3 regions of the Pseudomonas sp. Pso3 genome follow, and region 1 is predicted to be linked to each of the others. Evidence: riboswitches for the same ligand, from Rfam matches in the RefSeq annotation. Region 1 holds a riboswitch; each other region holds the start of a gene.
The links. A riboswitch is a leader RNA that binds a small molecule or an ion and turns the genes downstream of it on or off. The one in region 1 is predicted to bind cobalamin.
Positions count from the first base shown of each region.

Region 1 (6,996 bases):
ACAGCGCCTTCGGCGATCACCTGCGCGAGCTCTATCGGCAGCAGCGGCCGCTGCTGGTGCTCTGCGCCGCCGGCATCGTCATCCGCAGCCTGGCGTCCTTGCTGGACGACAAGACCGCCGAGCCGCCGGTGCTGGCCGTGGCCGAAGACGGCAGCGCCGTGGTGCCGCTGCTGGGCGGCCTGGCCGGCGCCAATCGCCTGGCCCGTCAGCTCGGTACGCTGCTGAACGTGGCCCCGGCCATCACCACCAGTGGCGAACTGAGATTCGGCACCTGCCTGCTCGATCCGCCGGCCGGCTATGCCCTGGCCGATGTCGACGTGGCCAAGCATCGGGTGGCCGATCTGCTGGCCGGCGCCCCGGTACGCATCGAGGGCGAGGCGCCCTGGCTGGATGAGGTGCCCCTGGCCCGCGATCCCGCGGCGCGGCAGCGTATCCTGGTCTCGCCACTGGCCAGCGCTGACGATCACACCCTGCTGATCCATCCCCGCGCCGTGCTGGTGGCGGCACGCGCCGATGCCACCGCCGCCGCCGTCACCGCGCTGCTCGCCAGCGCCGGCTATGCGCCGGGCGCCGTGGCGCTGCTGCTGGCGCGGGCGGAAGACATGGCCGCGCCCGGCCTCGCCGAGCTGAGCCAGACGCTGGCCGTACCCCTGAGATTCGTCGACGCCCGCACCCCGGACTTCGCCCGGGCGTCGGTGGCGCGGGCCCAGGCCCAGGGTCTCGCCCTGCACCTGCATGACCGGCCGCTGGACGCCGATGACCTCGGCCAGCGCCGTGGGCGCCTCAGCGTGGTGGGTCTCGGCCCCGGCGCGGCGGAGCTCATGGCACCGGTGGTGCGCCGCGCCCTGGACCAGGCCCAGGACGTGCTCGGCTACGCCACCTACGTGCAGATGGCCGGTCCCTTGCGCCCGGATCAGTTGGCCCATGCCAGCGACAACCGCGAAGAATTGCAGCGCGCCCGCCACGCCTTCGAACTGGCCGCCAGCGGTCGCCAGGTGGTCATGGTGTCGTCCGGCGATCCGGGCGTCTTCGCCATGGCCGCCGCGGTGCTCGAGGTGCTGGAAGGCGCCGACGATCCGCGCTGGGCGGCGGTGGAGCTGGAGATCCTCCCGGGCATCACCGCGGCCATGGCCAGCGCCGCCCTGGCCGGCGCGCCCCTGGGCCACGACTTCTGCCTGATCTCCCTGTCCGACAACCTCAAGCCCTGGGCGGTGATCGAGCAGCGCCTGCGCCAGGCCGCCGCGGCGGACCTGGCCATGGCCTTCTACAACCCCATCTCCAAGGCCCGGCCGCATCAGCTGGAGCGGGCGCTGGACGTCCTGCGCAGCTGCCGTCCGGCGAACACCCCGGTGATCCTCGGCCGCGACGTCGGGCGTCCCGGTGGCGGTCTCGAATACACCAGCCTCGGCGCGCTGCGCAGCGACATGGTGGATTCACGCACCCTGGTGATCCTCGGCTCCAGCCATACCCGGCGTTTCCCGCGGGCCGATGGCGGCGAGTGGGTCTATACGCCACGCTGGTACGATCCGGAATTGTTATAAAGTAACATTTAGTGCTTGAATCCTGGTCGCCGCTGGCTCACCCTCGGCGACCTTCCTGTTCCCTGGCGGGAAGCCGGTGCAACTCCGGTGCGGTCGCGCCACTGTGAGCTTCGCGAGAAGCGAGCCAGACCTTGCCAGGGGCTACCCAACATCCACAAGGGACGCGTCATCCCAAGGAGAGTCCATGTTTCGCCGTCTTCTGCCGCTGCTCGCCGCCGGCCTGTTGTCCGTTGCCTCTCTCACCACCCAGGCGGCCACCGCCTATCCGCTGACCGTGCACAACTGCGGTCGTGAGCTGGTCTTCGAGCGCGCGCCCCAGCGGCTGGTCAGCCTCGGTCAGGCCAGCACCGAGTTGCTCTTGCGCCTGGGCGTGGGCGCGCGGCTGGTGGGCACCGGCGTCTGGTTCGGCGGCTTGCCCGCGGACCTGCAGGCGGCGGGCAAGGGCATTCCGCGGCTGGCCGACAACGCCCCCAGCTTCGAGGCCGTGGTCGGCACCCGGCCGGACCTGGTGGCGGCCCAGTACACCTATCACGTCGGCCCCGGTGGCGAGGTGGCGGACTTCCCGCGCTTCGCCAAGCTGGGCATCGCCGCCTATGTGGCGCCCAGCGATTGCGAGGGCAAGGCGGTGACCGCCGATTCCAACAGCGATGGCAGCCGCAGCGCGCCCTTCGACATGCAGCTGGTGACCCGCGAAGCCCGCGAGCTGGCGGCCATCCTCGATGTGCAGCCGGCCGGCGAGCGTCTGGTCGCCGACCTGGACCGCCGTATCGCCGTCGCGGGCGAGCAGGCCAAAGCCGCCGGGGTGCAGGGCCGCTCGGTGCTGTTCTGGTTTTCCAGTCCGCGGCTGGAAGGGGATCCCTGGGTCGCCGGCAACCTCGGTGCGCCGGCCTGGATCGCCCGGGCCCTGGGGCTGCGCAACGTGGTCGACAGCGCCGAGGAATGGCCGGCGGTGAGCTGGGAGCGCATCGCCAGCCTGGACCCTGACTATATCGTCGTGGCGCGCATGGACCGGCGTCTCTACCCGGCCGATGACGTGGACAAGAAGCTGGCCTTCCTGCGCAGCGATCCCCTGACCCGCGAATTGCGCGCGGTACGCGAGAATCATCTGCTGGTGGTGGATGCCCCGACCCTCAATCCCTCGCTGCGGGTGGTGGACAGCGTCGAGACCCTGGCCGCCGACCTGGCCAAGCCGCAACCATGAGTCTGCCCCTCGCGGCCGAAGGCGCCCGGCCCTGGCGCTGGCTGCTGGGCCTGGCCGCGGTGCTGGCGCTGGCGGCGAGCGTGGTGCTGGCGGCGTCCTTCGGCGAGATGCCCATCGCGCCCCTGACCAGTCTGCAGGCCATCGCCAACGGCCTCGGCCTGGGGCCCTATCCGGTGGAGCGCATCGTCCAGGGCATCGTCTGGGAATACCGCCTCAGTCGCGCCCTGGTGGCCGCCTGCTGCGGTGCGGGCCTGGCGGTCTCCGGCGCCATCCTTCAGGCGCTGCTGCGCAACGCCCTGGCCGAGCCCTATGTGCTCGGCCTATCGGCCGGCGCCTCCACCGGCGCGGTGCTGGTGATGCTGCTGGGCGTCGGTGGCGGGGTGCTCGGCGTGTCCCTGGGTGCCTTTCTCGGCGCGGTGCTGGCCTTCGCCGTGGTGCTGCCCTTTCTCGGCAGCGGCGGCAGTACCCGCATCATCCTCGCCGGGGTGGCGGCTTCCCAGCTGTTCAATGCTCTGACCGCCTATATCGTCGCCACCGCGGCCAATGCCGAGCAGGCGCGCAGCGTGATGTTCTGGCTGCTCGGCAGCCTGGCCGGGGTGCGCTGGCCGGATGTCTGGCTGGCCGCCGGGGTGGTGCTCGCCGGGCTGCTGGTGTGCCTGGCCTGCGCCCGGGCGCTGGACGCCTTCGCCTTTGGCGAAGACGCCGCTGCCAGCCTCGGGGTGGCGGTGGGACCGCTGCGCCTGCTGCTGCTGGCCGTCACCGGCCTGATCACCGCCTGCCTGGTCAGCCTGGTGGGCGCGGTGGGCTTCGTCGGCCTGGTGATCCCCCATGTGGCGCGTTTCCTGGTGGGTCCGGGGCATGGCCGGCTGCTGCCCACCTGCGCCCTGATCGGCGCGCTGTTCATGGTGCTGGCCGACATCGTCGCCCGCACCCTGGTGGCCAAGCAGACCCTGCCCATTGGCGTGGTCACCGCCCTGGTGGGCGCCCCGGCCTTTGCCTTCATCCTCTATCGCGCACGGGAGGTCCGATGAGCCTCGCTGCGCGCGACGTGGCCTGGAGCGCCGGCGGGCAGCCAATCCTCGCCGGGGTAACCCTCGCGGTGCCGCCGGGCGGGGTGCTCGGACTGCTCGGCCCCAATGGCTCGGGCAAGTCCAGTCTGCTGCGGCTGCTGGCCGGGCTGCGGCGGCCGGAGGAGGGTAGGGTCAGTCTCGACGGGACGCCGCTGGCCGAGTTGCGCCGGCGCGACCTGGCGCGCCGGGTCGCCCTGGTGGAGCAGCAGGCCGGTACCGAAGCCGATCTCTCGGTGGCCGAGGTGGTGCGCCTGGGGCGCACGCCCCATCGCGGCCTGCTCGATGCCTGGAGCGCGCGCGACGCCGAGGTTTGCCAGCGCGCCCTGGCCCAGGTCGGCCTGGTCGACAAGGCGGCACGGCGCTGGCACAGCCTCTCCGGCGGCGAGCGCCAGCGCGCCCAGATCGCCCGCGCCCTGGCCCAGGAGCCCAGCGAACTGCTGTTGGACGAACCCACCAACCACCTCGATATCCAGCACCAGCTCGAGATCCTCGACCTGGTCCGCCGCCTGCCGGCGACCTGCGTGCTGGCCATCCACGATCTCAACCTGGCCGCGCTGTTCTGCGATCGCCTGGCGGTGCTGCGCGACGGCCGTCTGGTCGCCGAAGGCGCCCCCGGCGAGGTGCTGACGGCCGCGCTGATCCAGCAGGTCTGGGGGGTGAGGGCGCAGGTGACGCTGGACGGTCCCGACGGTCGGCCGTCGATCCGCTATCGACTGGGCTGACGGCGCCGCACCGGGCCGGCCCGTTCTTCGATCGCCTGCCTGAGCTGCTGGCGGCCGCCCAGCCAGAAGACGGCTTCGGTGGCGATGAACAGCGGGCCGATGGCCAGGCCGGCCAGGTCGTCGAGAAAGGCCGGCTTGCGCCCCTCGTAGTGGTGGCCGACGAACTGGATGGCCCAGCCGATCAGGAACAGACCCAGCCCCCAGGCCAGCCAGACGCCGGTGGTCTGGGCCGCCAGCGCGGCACCTAGCCAGAGGGCGAGCGCGAGCAGGACGCTCATCAGCAGCCCCAACGGCCGATCCAGGCGCAGATAGAAGAGCGCCACCGTACCGGCCACCAGCACCGCGGGTGACAGCGGCCAGCCGGCCAGGCTGAAGACCGGTCGCGACAGCAGGATGGCCACCGCCAGCACGATCAGCAGGATGCCGGGGAAGTGGCTGGCGATATTGCGCGGATCGCGGTGGTAGCTCGCGTACTGGCTGAGATGATCTTCCAGGGTCTTCATCGACAGGCATCCAGGCGACTGGGCGGGAAGCCTCAGCATGCACCTGGAGGCCCCTGCGCGTCTGCGGGTGTCGGCAGAAATGCGATTGCGATAATCGCCCCCTCGCTCGATAATCGATCAAAAGCCTGCCGAGGATAGGGTCGATGGACGATAACCGCACCGCTCACGCCACCGGCCTGCCGCCACTGGCTGCGCCGCCCATCATCGCCTCGCCGGCCAAGCGCATCGAAGCCTTCACCGGCGACCCAAATTTCATGACCTCCCTGGCCCGCGGCCTGGCGGTCATCCACGCCTTCCAGGAGCGCAAGCGCCAGCTGACCATCGCCCAGATCAGCCATCGCACCGAGATCCCTCGCGCCGCGGTGCGTCGCTGCCTGCACACCCTGATGAAGCTGGGCTACGTCACCACCGACGGGCGCACCTATTCGCTGCTGCCCAAGGTGCTGACCCTGGGGCACGCCTATCTGTCGTCGACGCCGCTGGCGGTCACCGCCCAGCCGGTGCTCGATCGCCTGAGCGAACAACTGCACGAAGCCTGCTCCATGGCCACCCTGGAAGGCGACGAGATCCTCTACATCGCCCGCTCGGCCACGCCGCAGCGACTGATCTCGGTGGACCTCAGCGTCGGCAGCCGGCTGCCGGCCTATTGCACCTCCATGGGCCGCATCCTGCTCGCCGCCCTGGACGATGCCGCCCTGCACGACTACTTGGAACACGCCGACCTCCAGGCCAAGACCAGCCGTACCCTCTATCAGCCGCCGGCGCTCATCGAGTGCCTGGGCCAGGTGCGCCAGCAGGGGTACGTCATCGTCGACCAGGAGCTGGAAGTGGGGCTGAGATCCCTGGCGGTGCCCCTGAGAGACGCCGCCGGCCAGGTGCTGGCGTCGCTCAATGTCGGCACCCACGCCAGTCGGGTCAGTCGCCAGGAGCTGGAGACGCGCTTCCTGCCGGTGCTCCTGGCGGCCAGCCAGGAATTGAGCACCCGGTTGTTTCACTAGCGAATCCGGTCGATTATCGGCCATGTCGCCGATAATCGAATTGTCAGCTGTCTGGGGTTGGACTTAACGTCGGCGCAGTGGCGCAACACGCCGATAACAACAACACGAGCAGACCACCATGACGCACACCCTCGCGGGCGCCGTGCCCCTGGCCGATTCCTCGGCCACGGCGACAGCCGGCACCCTGGACGTCCAGCAGTTCATCAATCGCCAGGCGCTGTCCGCCTACCAGTGGCGCATCGTCGCCCTGTGCTTTCTCATCGTCTTTCTCGACGGCCTCGACACCGCGGCCATGGGCTTCATCGCCCCGGCGCTGTCGGTGGAATGGGGCATCCCGCGGGCCAGCCTGGGGCCGGTGATGAGCGCCGCGCTGGGCGGCATGGTCTTTGGCGCCCTGGGTTCCGGGCCGCTGGCCGATCGCTTCGGTCGCAAGGGCGTGCTGGTGGTCGCCACCTTCATCTTTGGCGGCTTCAGCCTGCTGTCGGCCTTCAGCAGCAACCTCGAACAGCTGGTGATCCTGAGATTCCTCACCGGGCTGGGCCTGGGCGCCGCCATGCCCAACGCCACCACGCTGCTCTCGGAATACACCCCCGAGCGCCTCAAGTCGCTGCTGGTGACCAGCATGTTCTGCGGCTTCAACCTGGGCATGGCCGGCGGCGGCTTCGTCTCGGCCTGGATGATCCCGGCCTATGGCTGGCACAGCCTGCTGGTGCTGGGCGGCGTGCTGCCCCTGGCGCTGGCCGTGGTGCTGCTGCTCTGGCTGCCGGAATCGGCGCGTTATCTGGTGGTGCACGGCAAGAGCGCCGAGCGCATCCGCCGGGTGCTGGCGCCCATCGGTCGCGAAGCCGCCGAGGCGCGGCACTTCGTGGTGCCCGAGCAGAAGTCGGTCAAGACCGGCAACGTCTTCGCGGTGATCTTCAACCGCAGCTACAGCGCCGGCACCCTGCTGCTGTGGCTGACC
Region 1 covers NZ_AP043687.1:601,816-608,811, forward strand. The annotation lists gene cobJ (precorrin-3B C(17)-methyltransferase) at 1-1,541, shown strand, start outside; cobalamin riboswitch at 1,548-1,694, shown strand; gene ACZ5R1_RS02850 (ABC transporter substrate-binding protein) at 1,726-2,742, shown strand; gene ACZ5R1_RS02855 (FecCD family ABC transporter permease) at 2,739-3,773, shown strand; gene ACZ5R1_RS02860 (ABC transporter ATP-binding protein) at 3,770-4,534, shown strand; gene ACZ5R1_RS02865 (Mpo1 family 2-hydroxy fatty acid dioxygenase) at 4,519-5,037, opposite strand; gene ACZ5R1_RS02870 (IclR family transcriptional regulator domain-containing protein) at 5,181-6,035, shown strand; gene pcaK (4-hydroxybenzoate transporter PcaK) at 6,154-6,996, shown strand, end outside.

Region 2 (6,996 bases), 2.2 Mb from region 1:
CCGCTCAAGGGTGGGCGGGGCGGTGGCAATCGCAATGCGCCGCTGGACTACGATCTGCTCAACATCGAGGTGGCGACCCACTGGCTGGAAGCCGGGGACTCGCCGCTGCGACCCTCGGCCCTGCGCGCCCTGGGGGCGGTCGGCAATACCTTCGCCAACGAATCCTTTATGGACGAGCTGGCCCTGGCGGCCGGGGTCGATCCGCTCGAATTCCGCCTGCGCTATCTGCAGGACCCCCGCGCCCGGGTGGTGCTGCAGGCCGCCACCGCCAAGGCCGGTTGGCGACCGTCGGCCCGGCAGGCAAAGGCCTGGGACGGTGCTCTGGCGAAAGGGCAGGGCCTGGCCTTCCTGCGCTATGAGAACGAGAACGCCTATGTGGCCGCCGTGGTCGAGGTGACGGTGAGCGAGGCGGCGGGGATCCGCGTCACCCGGGTGGTGGTGGCCCACGATTGCGGGCTGATCGTCAATCCGGATGGCCTGCGCAATCAGCTGGAAGGCTGCGTGGTACAGGGCATCGCCCGGACCCTCAAGCAGGCGGTGCGCTTCGATCAGCAGGGGGTGACCAGTCTGGAGTGGGGCGCCTATCCGCCGCTGACCTTCAACGAATTGCCCGAGTTGGAGCTGGAACTGATCGATCGGCCGGAAGAGCCGGCGGTGGGGGCCGGGGAGGCCACCACTGCCGCCATCCCTGCGGCCATCGCCAATGCCGTGGCGGCGGCGACCGGTCTGCGTCTGCGCGAGGTACCGCTGAATCGCCAGCGTCTGCGCGAGGCGCTGGCCGCCCGCCGCTAGGCGCGTTTCAGCCGCTGCTTGAAGAACAGCGCGGCGCCGGCGCCCAGCACGGCGACCACCGCCGCGCCGATCCACAGCGACTCGTTGCCGGCGAAGCTGAAGTGGTTGGCGCCCTTGGCGGCCAGATAACCCGGGCCCATCATCAGTGGCGCCCAGACGATTGCCGAGAGCACGTTGGCCGACTGGAAGCGCAGCTGGTTCATCGCCATCATCCCGGCCACCAGGGGCACGGTGTTGCGGATCATGGTCAGGAAGCGCCCGCCGAAGACCGCGAAGAAGCCATAGCGGCGGAAGAACAGCCGGGTCCGGGCCACCTGCTTGCGATAGCGGCGAAAGGGTGGGCGGTGGACGATGCTGGGACCGAGCCAGCGGCCGATGACATAGGAGCAGATGTCGCCGAGGATGGCGCCGACGATGGCGGCCAGCACCAGCGGCACCGGCGAGAGCACCCCGGAGCCGGCCAGGCCGCCGACCACCAGCAGCAGCGCCGTGGCCGGAATGAAGACGCCCAGCAGCACCAGGGACTCGCCAAAGGCGAGCAGGCCGACGAGCAGCGGTGCCCAGGCCTGGTGGGTTTCGATAAAGCCAAGCAGCGATTGCGTCAGGGATTCCATGGGAGGCCACTCTTGCCGAAAGTCCTAAGACTACGCGGCGCCCGTGGCCTGCCAGCCGTTTCAACAGCTTGAATCAATTTCCATTGCTGGAAGTGCGCGCGAGCGCGCATCGGCGTCCCGGTCGGACGCCTCAGCCTTCCGCGAGGGCGTCCTGCGCGGCCTGCCAGCGCAGTGCGTGACGCTCGCCGACGACGAAACGACCGCCCTGGAAGTCCCAGCGCTCCACGTCCACGGTCTTCTCCGTTCCTTCGCCGACCAGCAGGCGATTGAAGGAGTTGGGCGAGGTGCCGCGCACGCGCGATGAGAGGGCGGTGCCGGCCTGCACGATCCAGACCTCGCGGGGGAGGGTGGGGTACTGGCGACTCAGCGGCAGCACATAGGGCAGGTGGATATGGCCGCCCATCACCAGATCCAGGCCGGCATCGGCCCAGGTGGCCAGGGCGTGATCGGCATTGTGCTGCAGATTGCTCAGGTCGCTGAGTTCGAGGGCGCCGAAGGGCTGGTGGGCGATGACGATGCGCAACTTGCCCGGGCCTGCGCGGCGCAGGCGTTCGGCGACGCGCTCAATCTGCTCGGTGCTCACCGCGCCATCCTTGTGGCGTCGCGGGGCGGTGGTGTTGAGTCCGACCAGCAGGAGCTCGTCGTTCTCGAAACTGGGCTCGAGGTCCTGGCCGAAATGGCGGCGATAGTTGCCATAGGGCGTCAGGAAACGAGCGAAGACATTGTACAGCGGCAGGTCGTGATTGCCCGGGATCACCAGGGTGCGGGGAATGCCGTAGCTTTCCAGGCGTTCGACGAAGGTCTTGGCGGCGGCGAATTGCTCGCGGCGGGCACGCTGGGTGATGTCCCCGGAAAGGATGAGGACATCGGCGCCGTGTTCGCGGACATGGGCTTCCAGGGCCGCGACCACGGCGGGTTGCTCGGTGCCGAAGTGGGTATCGGAGATTTGCAGGAGGGTCGTCATGAGGACCTGGTTTCCAACGGATTCCCCTTTACGACCGCAACGGACGCCAAGCTATCCGGCGAAGGCTAGTTAGACTTCGCCGTCGTGGTGCCAGGCGTCATGCAGATCGGAGGCGTTGGCTTCGCCGACTTCGGCGCGGGCCTTGAGCCAGTCCAGCAGCGCGGTGCGGTCTTCCTCGGTGGGCGAGGTGTAGCGCTTGTTGGCCATGATGGTGCCTTCGACCCAGGCGTTGTCGAAGCCGCCGATGTAGTCCAGCTTGCGCTCTTCGACGTAGTCGATGAAGTCGCCCAGGAAGGTGTCCAGATCGTCTTCGCTGAGTTCGTTCTTGAAGCTCACCTTGATTTCAAAGGCCAGTTCCTGGAATTCGCCCAGGTACTGCTTCTTGCGCAGGCGACGCTTCATGCGGCTCAAACGGGGATCTTGGTTGGTATCGGTCATGGCGAAGGCCTGGATATCGATGAAAGGGCGGGCATTATCCCTGGCGTCGCCGGGTAATGCCAATGCCGAACGCCCGAGCGGCGGCTTCCTGTGCGGGATTCGGCTGCGACCAGAGCGCGCAGCACGGCAGCCGGCGCTCAGCGGATACGGTTATCGGCAGCCGCCTCAGGCGGCCATGGCCGCGCAGGCGTCGGCGCAGGCTGCGCAGGCCCGGGCGCAGGCCTGGCAGTGTTCGGCCTTGTGCTTGCCGCATTCGGCGGCGCAGGCACGGCAGGTGGCCAGGCACAGGGCGCAGGCTTCGGCGATGCGGTCGCTGCCGCGCTGCATGAAGGTGGCGGCCAGGCGGCAGGCGTCGGCGCAATCGCGATCCAGGCGGACGCAGTCGCGCATCATGTCCAGATTGGCTTCGCCCAGGCAGGCGCTGGCGCAGGTTTCGCAGGCGGCGGCGCAATCGAGGCAGGCCTTGATGCAGGCGGCGAGGGTGGCATCGTTCATCCGGTAGCTCCTGGCGGTGGGTGTCTAGGGTGGACCCGTCCGCGCGACGCCGAGTTCGGGCGGCGCCATCGATTGACGCTCTCCCGGCTAGTCCGTACCCTGCGCCCTTGCACGTGGTGCCCCGCCTGGAGCGGGGTGAAACAGGGAAGCCGGTCGAGCCGGCGCTGCCCCCGCAACGGTAGTTGAGCAGTAGCTGCGCGATGCCCACTGGCCCTGGCCGGGAAGGGGCGCAGCGGATGCCCTCAGGGCATCGGCTCACCAGCCCGGAGACCGGCCACGCTTGCGTTCATCTCGGCGATGCGGAGGGCGTCGCGCGGCGTCGCCCCCTGCCTCGCGCGGGCGGCGTCTCTGCCCGTTTCTCCGCCGCGCCGCGCCCGCACCCGGAGAACCGCCCATGACCGACACCCCCGATTCGACCAGCCCCGAGCGCGACGAGCGCCACCGCGCGCGCATGGTGCGCAAGAAGGCGGTGATCGACGCCCGCATCGCCGAAGCCCAGGACGAACGCGGCCTGCTGCTGGTGCATACCGGCATCGGCAAGGGCAAGAGCAGCTCCGCCTTCGGCATGGCGGCACGCGCCCTCGGCCACGGCATGAAGGTGGGCGTGGTGCAGTTCATCAAGGGCCGCCGTGACACCGGCGAGCAACTCTTCTTCAAGCGCTTCCCGGACGAGGTGCGCTACCACGTCATGGGCGAGGGCTTCACCTGGGACACCCAGGACCGGGCCCGCGACCTGCAGTCGGCGGCCGCGGCCTGGGCGGTGGCGGTGGAGCTCTTGCGCGATCCGGCCATCGGCCTGGTGCTGCTGGACGAACTCAACATCGCCTTCAAGCATGGCTATCTGGAGGTCGACCAGGTGCTGGCCGACCTGGCCGGGCGTCCGGCTCATCAGCACGTGGTGGTGACCGGCCGCGGTGCGCCACAGGCATTCGTCGAGGCCGCCGACACCGTGACCGACATGAGTCTGGTCAAGCACGCCTTCCAGGCCGGCGTCCGCGCCCAGCAGGGCATCGAATGGTAGGCGAGACGCGGCATTGCCCGGCGCTGCTGATCGCCGCCCCGGCCTCGGGTCAGGGCAAGACCAGCGTCACCGCCGCCCTGGCCCGGTTGCATGCCCGCCAGGGGCGGCGGGTACGGGTGTTCAAGTGCGGCCCGGACTTTCTCGATCCGATGATCCTGGCCCGCGCCAGCGGCGCGCCGGTCTATCAGCTCGATCTGTGGATGATCGGCGAGGCCGAGAGCCGGCGCCTGCTGTGGGAAGCGGCGGGGGAGGCGGATCTCATCCTCATCGAAGGCGTCATGGGGCTGTTCGACGGCCAGCCCTCGGCCGCCGACCTGGCCGAGCGCTTTGGCGTACCGGTGCTGGGCGTGATCGACGCCGCCGGCCTGGCGCAGACCTTTGGCGCCCTGGCCTATGGCCTCGCCCATTACCGGCCGAGCCTGCCCTTCGCCGGGGTGCTGGCCAACCGCAGCGGCAGTCCGCGGCAGACCCAGCTGATCCGCGGCAGCCTGCCGGCGGGCATGACCTTCTTTGGCAGTCTGCCGCGCGATGCCGGTATCGAGTTGCCCAGTCGTCACCTGGGGCTGATCCAGGCCGATGAGGTCACCGACCTGGATCGCCGTCTGGACATGGCGGCCGATGCCCTGGGCGCCAGTTCCGACATCGAATTGCCGCCGCCGGTGGCCTTCGCCGCGCCGGAGCCGACCGCGGTCGAGCCACTGCTGGCCGGAGTGCGGATCGGTGTGGCCCGGGACGCGGCCCTGGCCTTCATCTACCAGGCCAACCTGGATCTCTTGCGCGCCCTGGGCGCCGAGCTGCAGTTCTTTTCCGTGCTGGCCGACACGACGCTGCCGGCGGTGGACAGCCTCTATCTGCCGGGCGGCTATCCCGAGCTGCACCTGCAGACGCTGTCCAACAACCTGGGCATGCGCGCGGCCATCCGCGCCCATCATGCGGCGGGCAAGCCGATCCTCGCCGAGTGCGGCGGCATGCTCTATCTGCTCGACGAACTGACCGACAAGGCCGGCGAATCCGCCAGCCTGCTCGGACTGCTGCCGGGCAGCGCGCGGATGCAGGCGCGACTCACCGCCTTGGCCCTGCAGTCGGTGGATTTCGCGCAGGGCACCCTGCGCGGCCACACCTATCACCACTCCGCCCTGGAGTCACCCGAGACGCCCTGGGCGCGCGGGCTGTGCCCCAACGGCAAGGCGGTGGCCGAGGCGGTCTACCGAGACGGTCGCCTCACCGCCAGCTATATTCACTTCTACATGCCGTCGGCACCCGCCGCGGCCGCCGCGATGCTCAAGCCGTGACCACGACCCCCTATACCCCCGCCGAACAAGCCGCCGTCTACCGAGCCATCGCCGAGCGCCGCGACATGCGCCATTTCTGCGGTGGCGAGGTGCCTCCCGAACAACTGGCCCGTCTGCTGGGCGCTGCGCACCAGGCGCCCAGCGTCGGGCTGATGCAGCCCTGGCGCTTCCTGCGCATCAGCGATCCGGCCTTGCGCCAGCGGCTGCACGAACTGGTGGAAGAAGAGCGCTGCGCCACCGCCGAGGCCCTTGGCGAGCGCAGCGACGACTTCATGAAGCTCAAGGTGCAGGGCATCCTCGACTGCGCCGAGGTGCTGGTGGCGGCGCTCATGGACGGCCGCGAAGCCCACGTCTTTGGCCGCCGTACCCTGCCGGAGATGGACCTCGCCTCGCTGTCCTGCGCCATCCAGAATCTCTGGCTGGCGGCTCGCTGCGAAGGCCTGGGCATGGGCTGGGTGTCGCTGTTCGAACCGGAATCCGTGCGCAGCCTGCTGGAGATGCCGGAAGGCGCCCAGCCGGCGGCCATCCTCTGCCTGGGGCCGGTGGAAGCCTTCTACCCGCGGCCCATGCTGGAAGAGGAGGGCTGGCGCCAGGGGCGGCCGCTGGAGGAACTGGTCTTCGAGAACCGCTGGGGCCAGAAGCCATGATGCTGGCCTTCGCGGTCGTCGGCGGCATGCTGCTCGACCTGCTGCTCGGCGAACCCCGCCGCGCCCATCCCCTGGTCCTGTTCGGGCGCCTGGCCGATAGCCTGGAGGCCCGCTTCAATCCCGGCGGGCGCGGCTGGCGCAGCCATGGCGTGATGGCCTGGAGCCTGGCCGTGTTGCCCTGGGTGCTGCTCACCGCCTTGCTCTGCCAGATCGGCTGGCTGGCCTGGATCATCCAGCCCCTGGCGCTGTATCTGGCCGTGGGACTGCGCAGCCTGGGCGAGCACGCCGAGCCGGTGGCGCGCGCCCTGCAACGCAACAACCTGCCCGAGGCGCGGCGTCGGGTCGGCTATCTGGTCAGTCGCGAAACCAGCGAGCTGGACGAGACCGCCGTGGCCCGCGCCGCTACCGAATCGGTGCTGGAGAATGGCAGCGATGCGGTCTTCGCCGCGCTGTTCTGGTTCGCCCTGCTCGGCGCACCCGGCGTGGTGCTCTATCGCCTGGCCAACACCCTGGACGCCATGTGGGGCTATCGCACGCCGCGCCTGGAGCGTTTCGGCTGGGCCGCGGCGCGGCTGGACGATGTCCTCAACTATATCCCTGCGCGCCTGGTGGCCCTGACCTATGCCGGCCTCGGCCGTTTCTGGAGCGCCATCGAAAGCTGGCGGACCCAGGCGCCGCTGTGGGACAGCCCCAACGCCGGCCCGGTGATGGCGGCCGGTGCCGGTGCCCTGGG
Region 2 covers NZ_AP043687.1:3,323,862-3,330,857, reverse strand. The annotation lists gene ACZ5R1_RS15785 (xanthine dehydrogenase family protein molybdopterin-binding subunit) at 1-792, shown strand, start outside; gene ACZ5R1_RS15780 (DedA family protein) at 789-1,406, opposite strand; gene ACZ5R1_RS15775 (metallophosphoesterase family protein) at 1,537-2,370, opposite strand; gene ACZ5R1_RS15770 (YggL 50S ribosome-binding family protein) at 2,440-2,808, opposite strand; gene ACZ5R1_RS15765 (four-helix bundle copper-binding protein) at 2,974-3,303, opposite strand; cobalamin riboswitch at 3,401-3,596, shown strand; gene cobO (cob(I)yrinic acid a,c-diamide adenosyltransferase) at 3,698-4,324, shown strand; gene ACZ5R1_RS15755 (cobyrinate a,c-diamide synthase) at 4,318-5,616, shown strand; gene bluB (5,6-dimethylbenzimidazole synthase) at 5,613-6,263, shown strand; gene cbiB (adenosylcobinamide-phosphate synthase CbiB) at 6,260-6,996, shown strand, end outside.
Region 2: another riboswitch for cobalamin. It lies ahead of cobO (cob(I)yrinic acid a,c-diamide adenosyltransferase); the one in region 1 lies ahead of ACZ5R1_RS02850 (ABC transporter substrate-binding protein).

Region 3 (6,996 bases), 1.7 Mb from region 1:
GCCGGGTAATGATGCGCCCGTCCAATTCCGGCAGGGCGATATGCATGGCCAGGTCGCGGGCACCCAGACCCTGGGGATTCTCCAGCCAGCGCTCGCGATTGTCCTGGGCGCAGATGGCCTGGAGCACCGGCACCGGGCGACGGAACGGCGTCAGATTCGGCCGCTCCGGACTGGACTGGGCGAAGCCGGTGGTATTGAGGATCAGCGCGGCGTTGGTCTCGTCCAGCAGCCGCTCCACCTCCTCCAGACAGGCCGGCTCCTTGAGACTGGCCACGGCGATAGGCAACGGATTCAGCCCTTCGGCGGCCAGCTGCTGGCAGAAGACGTCGACGAAGGCGGTGTTGGCCGACTGCAGATGGGTGCGATAGAACAGCAGCGCCGCGGTCGGCCAATCCGGTCGCCAGTGCTGGCGCCAGCCGTCCAGACCCAGGCCTTCCGGCTGATAGACCGCCACCCGCGGCAATTCCCGTGGCGGCTGGTAGGTGTACGGGGCACCCAGGCATTCGGCCGCCAGGCAATGCAGGAAATCCCGGGCATTGCCCAGCCCTCCCTGGCGCAGATAGCGCCACAGCCGTTCGGCCAGCTCCGGGGCCACCGTACCCAGGGCCATCAGCTCCGGATCGGGCCGATCGCAGCCGGGTACCGCGATCAGGGTCAGCCCCCGCGCGGCCAACTCGGCCAGCCGTTCCATGCCATAGCGCCAGTAACCCTGGCCGCCATGCAGGGAGATGAACACCACTCGCGCCTGGCTCAGCACCTCCTCGACATAGAGGTCCACCGAGGCGTGGTTCTGCAACTGCATGGGATTGGCCAGGCGCAGACTCGGATAGTCCTCGTCCAGGCTACGGGTCGCCTCCGCCAGCAGCGCCAGGTGCGAATCGCCACTGCAGAGCACGACGATCTCACCGGGCGTCTGCGCCAGGTGAGCGATGCCGTCGTCGGGGACGAAGCCGCCCGGCTGGGTACGCAGCAGATGCATCTGGCGTCAGGCGACCGCGGCGCGCAACTGGGTGGTGATGGCCGCCTGGTCCAGCTCCTGGCCAATCAGCACCAGCTGGGTGCTGCGGGTCTCATCGGTCTTCCAGGGGCGGTCGAAGTGCTTGTCGAAGCGGGTGCCGACCCCCTGGACCAGCAGTCGCAGCGGCTTGCCGGCGATGGCCGCGAAGCCCTTCACCCGCAGCACACCATGGGTCTTGACCACCTCGGCCAGGGCCGCCAGCAGGGTCGCCTCGGCCACCTCGGGCAGCTGGACGCCGAAGGAGTCGAATTCGTCGTGATCGTGGTCTTCATGACCTTCGAGGTCATGGTGGGTGGGACGGCTGTCGATATGGGCCTCGGATTCGGCCTGCAGCCCCAGCAGAACCGACAGCGGCAGCACGCCGCGACTGGCTTCCACCACCTTGACCGCCGGCGGCAACTCCTCGGTGACCTCGGCACGTACCCGCGCCAGGGCCTCGGCATCCAGGCCATCGGCCTTGTTGAGGATCACCAGATCGGCGCTGGCGAGCTGGTCTTCGAACAACTCGTGGAGCGGCGATTCATGGTCGAGGTTGGGGTCCTGGCGGCGCTGGACGTCCACCTGCTCGGGATGGGCGGCGAAGGTGCCGGCCGCCACCGCGGGGCTGTCGACCACGGTGATCACCGCATCCACCGTGCAGGCGTTGCGGATCTCCGGCCACTGGAAGGCCTGCACCAGGGGCTTGGGCAGGGCCAGGCCACTGGTCTCGATGAGGATATGGTCGATGTCGCCGCGGCGGGCTACCAACTCCTTCATCACCGGGAAGAATTCTTCCTGCACGGTGCAGCACAGGCAACCGTTGGCCAGTTCAAAGACGCGGCCCTGGGCCTCTTCCTCGGTACAGCCGATGCTGCACTGGCGCAGGATTTCACCGTCGATGCCCAGCTCGCCGAATTCGTTGACGATCACCGCGATGCGGCGGCCTTCGGCGTGGTCGAGCATGTGCCGCAGCAGGGTGGTCTTGCCGGAACCGAGGAAGCCGGTGACGATGGTGACGGGGGTCTTGGCCAGGGTTTTCATGGGCTGCCCTTAGAGAGAAAGCGAAAGAAGACGGGCAGGCATGCCAGGCGCTCGCGCCGCGGCGAGGCCCCAATGGCAGCCCGGATCACCCCGCCCGGTTGCGTGTTCGAAACGTGGCGAGGCAGGTCTCCTGGCTCGCGGCGCCCGGCTCCGGCCTTCCCGCGTGAGCAGTGGCCTTAGAGCGTGTTCATAATTTCGCGAGCTAGAGTCAAACAAGGCGAAGATGCTTGAGGAAGCGGAGTTTACGAATGGTAAATGAGCATTCCGAAAGCAGCTTCAACGCAGTTTGGCCGACGCGCAGCAAATTATGAACAGGCTCTAGTGGAGAGGCTAAAAACGCCGCTTACAGTTGCGGGGGCAGCCGCGGTGTCGCACCGCGTTCCCTTTCAAGCTCTTGCCGACAAGAGCACCTCGCAACGCGACAGGCTACGAGCGCCCCGCCGGGGTGTCAATCGGCCAGACTTGACCGGCGGACGAGGCGCGTGGTCTGCTCGCCGCTGCTTCAGGTGTCGCGACTCCGCCATGGGTCGCGGTGAAACGGGAAGCCGGTCCGAGTCCGGCACTGCCCCCGCAACGGTAGACGAGCGCAGGATCACAGAGCCACCCGGCCGGCAAGTCTGGGGAAGGCGATCCTGGTAGTTGCAGCCTGCAACCCTCGTGAGTCCGGAGACCGGCCTGCTGCTTTCAAGCAACCCGCGGTGGGCGGTCGTGCTGGACGGCGGCCGCCTGCGGCTCGCTGCCTCGGCGCGTCCCTGCCGCTTCGACTCCGAGGCCCTGCCATGACCGCTACCCGCTCGACCACCGCCCTGCCCCAGACCAGTACCCGCACCCAGCGTCTGACCGCCACCCTGCTCGCCTGCCTGCTCGGCCTGGGCCTGGTGCTTCTGGCCGGTTTCTCCCATGTCGAGGCGCTGCACAACGGCGCTCACGATACCCGCCATAGCGAAGGCTTCCCCTGCCACTAAAAGGAGTTCGCCATGTTCCAGCGTATTGCCTTCAGTGCCGGCGTGGCCGGCCTCCTTGCGGCCCTGTTGCTGAGTGCCCTGCAAAGCCTGTGGCTGACCCCGCTCATCCTCCAGGCGGAAACCTACGAGGTCCAGACCGAGGCGCCCGCCATGGCCGGACAGCATCATCATGGTGAAGAAGCAGCCTGGACGCCGGCGGATGGCTGGCCGCGAACCCTGTCGACCTTTGGCGGCAACCTGGTGGTGGCGGTAGGCTTCGGCCTGATCCTGGCGGGCCTGTTCAATCTAAGAGGCCCGACCCGCCTGCACCAGGGCCTGCTGTGGGGCCTGGCCGGCTATGCCACCTTTTGCCTGGCGCCCAGCCTCGGCCTGCCGCCGGAGCTACCCGGCACGGCCGCGGCGGATCTCACCCTGCGTCAAGCCTGGTGGCTGGGCACTGCCGGTGCCACTGCCGCGGCGCTCGCGCTCCTGGCGTTCACTCGCCATCCCGGCTTCAAGATCGCCGCCCTCGGGCTGCTGCTCATTCCCCATCTGCTGGGTGCGCCCCAACCCGTCGCCCAGGCGAGCCTGGCACCGGAGGCCTTGCAACGGCACTTCCAGATCGCCGTGCTGGCCAGCAACCTGCCGTTCTGGCTGCTCCTGGGACTCGCCTGCAGCTGGCTGTTCCATCGCCAGGCGCCTCAGGCCTGATGGCGCTGGTCCTGGGCCTGGGTTGCCGCCGGGGCTGTTCGGTGGAGGAGCTGACCGCGCTGGCCCTGGCAGTGCTGCAGGAGGCCGGCTGCGACCCCAACGCCCTCACGGCGCTGGCGACGGTGGACCGCCGTGTGGAGGAAAACGCACTGCAACACCTGGCCCAGCGCTGGCAACTACCCTTGCAGGGCTTCTCCGCCGAACGTCTGGCGCAACAGGAGGGCATCGCCGCGCCGAGTGCGGTCGCCTTGCAACACACCGGCAGTCCCAGCGTGGCTGAAGCCGCGGCCCTGGCCGCGGCCGGTGAAGGCGCCCGGTTGCGGGTCGGCAAGCGCAAGAGCGCGGCCGCGACGGCAGCGCTGGCTTACGCCTGAGCGACCCCTTCCGCATCAGTGTCTCTGACCCGGGCGCGGACATGGATGGGGCTGAAGGGCTCGTTCTGCACCAGCTCCACCAGGGATTCCTTGACCAGCTCGAGGATGGCCATGAAGGTCACCACCACCCCGAGCCGGCCTTCATCCAGGGTGAACAGCGCCACGAAGGGTACGAAGGCGCCATCCTTGAGGCGCTCCAGCACCTGACTCATGCGCTCGCGGGTGGACAGCACCTCGCGGGTCACCTGGTGACTCTCGAACAGGTCGGCGCGGCGCAGGACCTCGCCCATGGCCAGCAGCAACTCGCCCAGCTCCACCTCGGGTAGGAGCTTGCGCGCCCGCGCCTCGGGCGCCGGCAAGCTGGGCACCACGAAGTTGCGTCCCTCCCGCGGCAGGTCGTCGAGGTCCTCGGCGGCCTTCTTGAAGCGCTCGTATTCCTGCAGCCGGCGGATCAGTTCGGCGCGCGGATCTTCCTCTTCGGCCTCCAGGCCTTCGGCGCGCGGCAGCAGCATGCGCGACTTGATCTCCGCCAGCATGGCGGCCATCAGCAGGTATTCGGCGGCCAGCTCCAGTTGCACCGCCTTCATCAGCTCGACGTAGCTCATGTACTGCCGGGTGATCTCGGCGACAGGAATGTCGAGGATGTCGATGTTCTGCTTGCGGATCAGATAGAGCAGCAGGTCGAGAGGCCCCTCGAAGGCTTCGAGAAAGACCTCCAGCGCATCCGGCGGAATGTAGAGGTCCTGGGGCAGTTCGGTGAAGGCCTCGCCATAGACCAGCGCCAGGCGCAGCTGCTCGGGTTCGAGCAGCTGGGGGTCCAGGGCTTCGCTCATGCTTCGATCATGAAGGGCGTGGGATCACCGGCACCGACGCGGATCACTTCCGGCTCGTCGTCGGCCAGGCTGATCACGGTGGAGGGCTGCAGGCCACCCGGACCGCCCTCGATCACCAGGTCGACGAAATGCTCGAGACGCTCGCGGATCTCCCAGGCATCGCCCAGGGCCTCGTCATCCCCCGGCAGGATCAGGCTCACGCTCATCAGCGGCTCGCCCAGCGCCTCCAGCAGCGCCAGGGTGATGGGATGCTGGGGCACCCGCACGCCGATAGTGCGCCGCTTGGGATGCAGCAGCATGCGCGGCACCTCGCGGGTGGCGTTGAGGATGAAGGTATAGGGTCCTGGTGTGTAGGCCTTGAGCAGGCGAAAGGCGCTGGTATCCACCTTGGCATAGATGCCCAGCTCGGAGAGGTCGCAGCACACCAGGGTGAAGTTGTGCTTGTCGTCGAGCTGGCGGATGCGGCGGATACGCTCCACCGCGCTCTTCTCACCGATACGGCAGCCCAGGGCATAGGACGAATCGGTGGGATAGGCGATGACACCGCCGGACTGGATGATTTCCACGGCCTGACGAATCAGCCGCGGCTGGGGATTCTGCGGATGAATCTCGATGAACTGGCTCATTGGGGTTCCCGATTCTGAGGGTACAGCGGTTGACTGAAGCGCGCCCAGAGGGGCGGCAGATCTTCGGGCAACGGGCGGTACATCCCCAGCTCCGACCAGTCGGCCGGCGCATGGAAATCGCTGCCCGCACTGACCATCAGACCGAATTCCCGCGCCAGAATTGCCAGGGTGCCGACCTGCTCCGCCGGCTGCACGCCATTGACCACCTCGATGGCGTGGCCACCGCCGGTGACGAATTCTCCGATCAGCTTGCGCAGCTTGGTGCGGGTGAAGCCATAGGCCAGCGGGTGGGCCAGACTGATCCATGCCTTGGCGCCCTTCAGGGTCGCCAGGGTCTCGGCCAGGGTCGGCCAGTGCTGCTTGACGTCGCCGAGCTTGCCGCCGCCCAGCCACTTGCGAAAGGCATCGCCGCGGTCTTCGACGAAGCCGGCCTGCACCAGGTATTCGGCGAAATGCGGCCGGGCCGGCGCATTGCGACTGTCGCCCAGGGCCAGCTGCACCGCCCGGGCGCCGTCCAGGGTGCCGGGCATGCCCTTGGCCGCCAGCCGCCGGTCGATTTCCCGGGCGCGTTCCCAGCGTCCCTCGTGCAGGGCTTCCAGCGCAGCGTTCAATTCGGGCGCCTCGGGGGCGAAGTTGTAGCCCAGCACATGCAGGGTCGCCCCACCCCAGGTACAGGACATCTCGATCCCGGGCAGCAGGCGCAGACCCAGGCCGTCCGCGGCTTCCAGGGCTTCGGCATAGCCATCCAGGGTGTCGTGGTCGGTGATGGCCAGCAGTTGCACCCCGCGCTCATGGGCGCGTCTGACCACCTCGGCGGGCGCGAAGGCGCCGTCCGACGCGGTGGTATGACAGTGCAGGTCGATACGCATGGCTTTCTCCTCCGGCTTCATCAGGTATTATGCCGCGATGCACTGCTATCGGCTGCGTTAATGAAACAATTCATCGATTTCATCCCTCTGCTCCTGTTCTTCCTGGTCTACAAGCTCGATCCGCGTCCGCTGGAGTTCGCCGGGCACGCCTTTACCCTGGGCGGCATCTTCAGTGCCACCGCGGTGCTGATCATCGCCTCCCTGGTGGTCTACGGCGCGATCTTCGCGACCCAGCGCCGGCTGGAGAAGAGTCAGTGGCTGACGCTGATCGCCTGCCTGGTGTTTGGTGGCATGACCCTGGCCTTCCATAGCGAGACCTTCCTGAAATGGAAGGCGCCGGTGGTGAACTGGCTGTTCGCCCTGGCCTTCCTGGGCAGCCATTTCATCGGCGACAAGCCGCTGATCCAGCGCATGCTGGGCCACGCGGTGCGCCTCCCAGCCCCCATCTGGACGCGGCTGAACATCGCCTGGATCGTCTTCTTCATCGTCTGCGGCTGCGCGAATCTCTACGTGGCCTTCACCTACGAAAGCTTCTGGGTCGACTTCAAGGTCTTTGGCAGTCTGGCAATGACCCTGGTGTTCATGCTCGGTCAGGGCCTCT
Region 3 covers NZ_AP043687.1:2,318,208-2,325,203, reverse strand. The annotation lists gene cobN (cobaltochelatase subunit CobN) at 1-979, opposite strand, end outside; gene cobW (cobalamin biosynthesis protein CobW) at 986-2,038, opposite strand; cobalamin riboswitch at 2,142-2,467, opposite strand; cobalamin riboswitch at 2,526-2,731, shown strand; gene ACZ5R1_RS10840 (CbtB domain-containing protein) at 2,818-3,003, shown strand; gene ACZ5R1_RS10835 (CbtA family protein) at 3,016-3,693, shown strand; gene ACZ5R1_RS10830 (cobalamin biosynthesis protein) at 3,693-4,067, shown strand; gene ACZ5R1_RS10825 (segregation and condensation protein A) at 4,058-4,786, opposite strand; gene ACZ5R1_RS10820 (L-threonylcarbamoyladenylate synthase) at 4,897-5,526, opposite strand; gene ACZ5R1_RS10815 (PHP domain-containing protein) at 5,523-6,395, opposite strand; gene ACZ5R1_RS10810 (septation protein A) at 6,456-6,996, shown strand, end outside.
Region 3: another riboswitch for cobalamin. It lies ahead of ACZ5R1_RS10840 (CbtB domain-containing protein); the one in region 1 lies ahead of ACZ5R1_RS02850 (ABC transporter substrate-binding protein).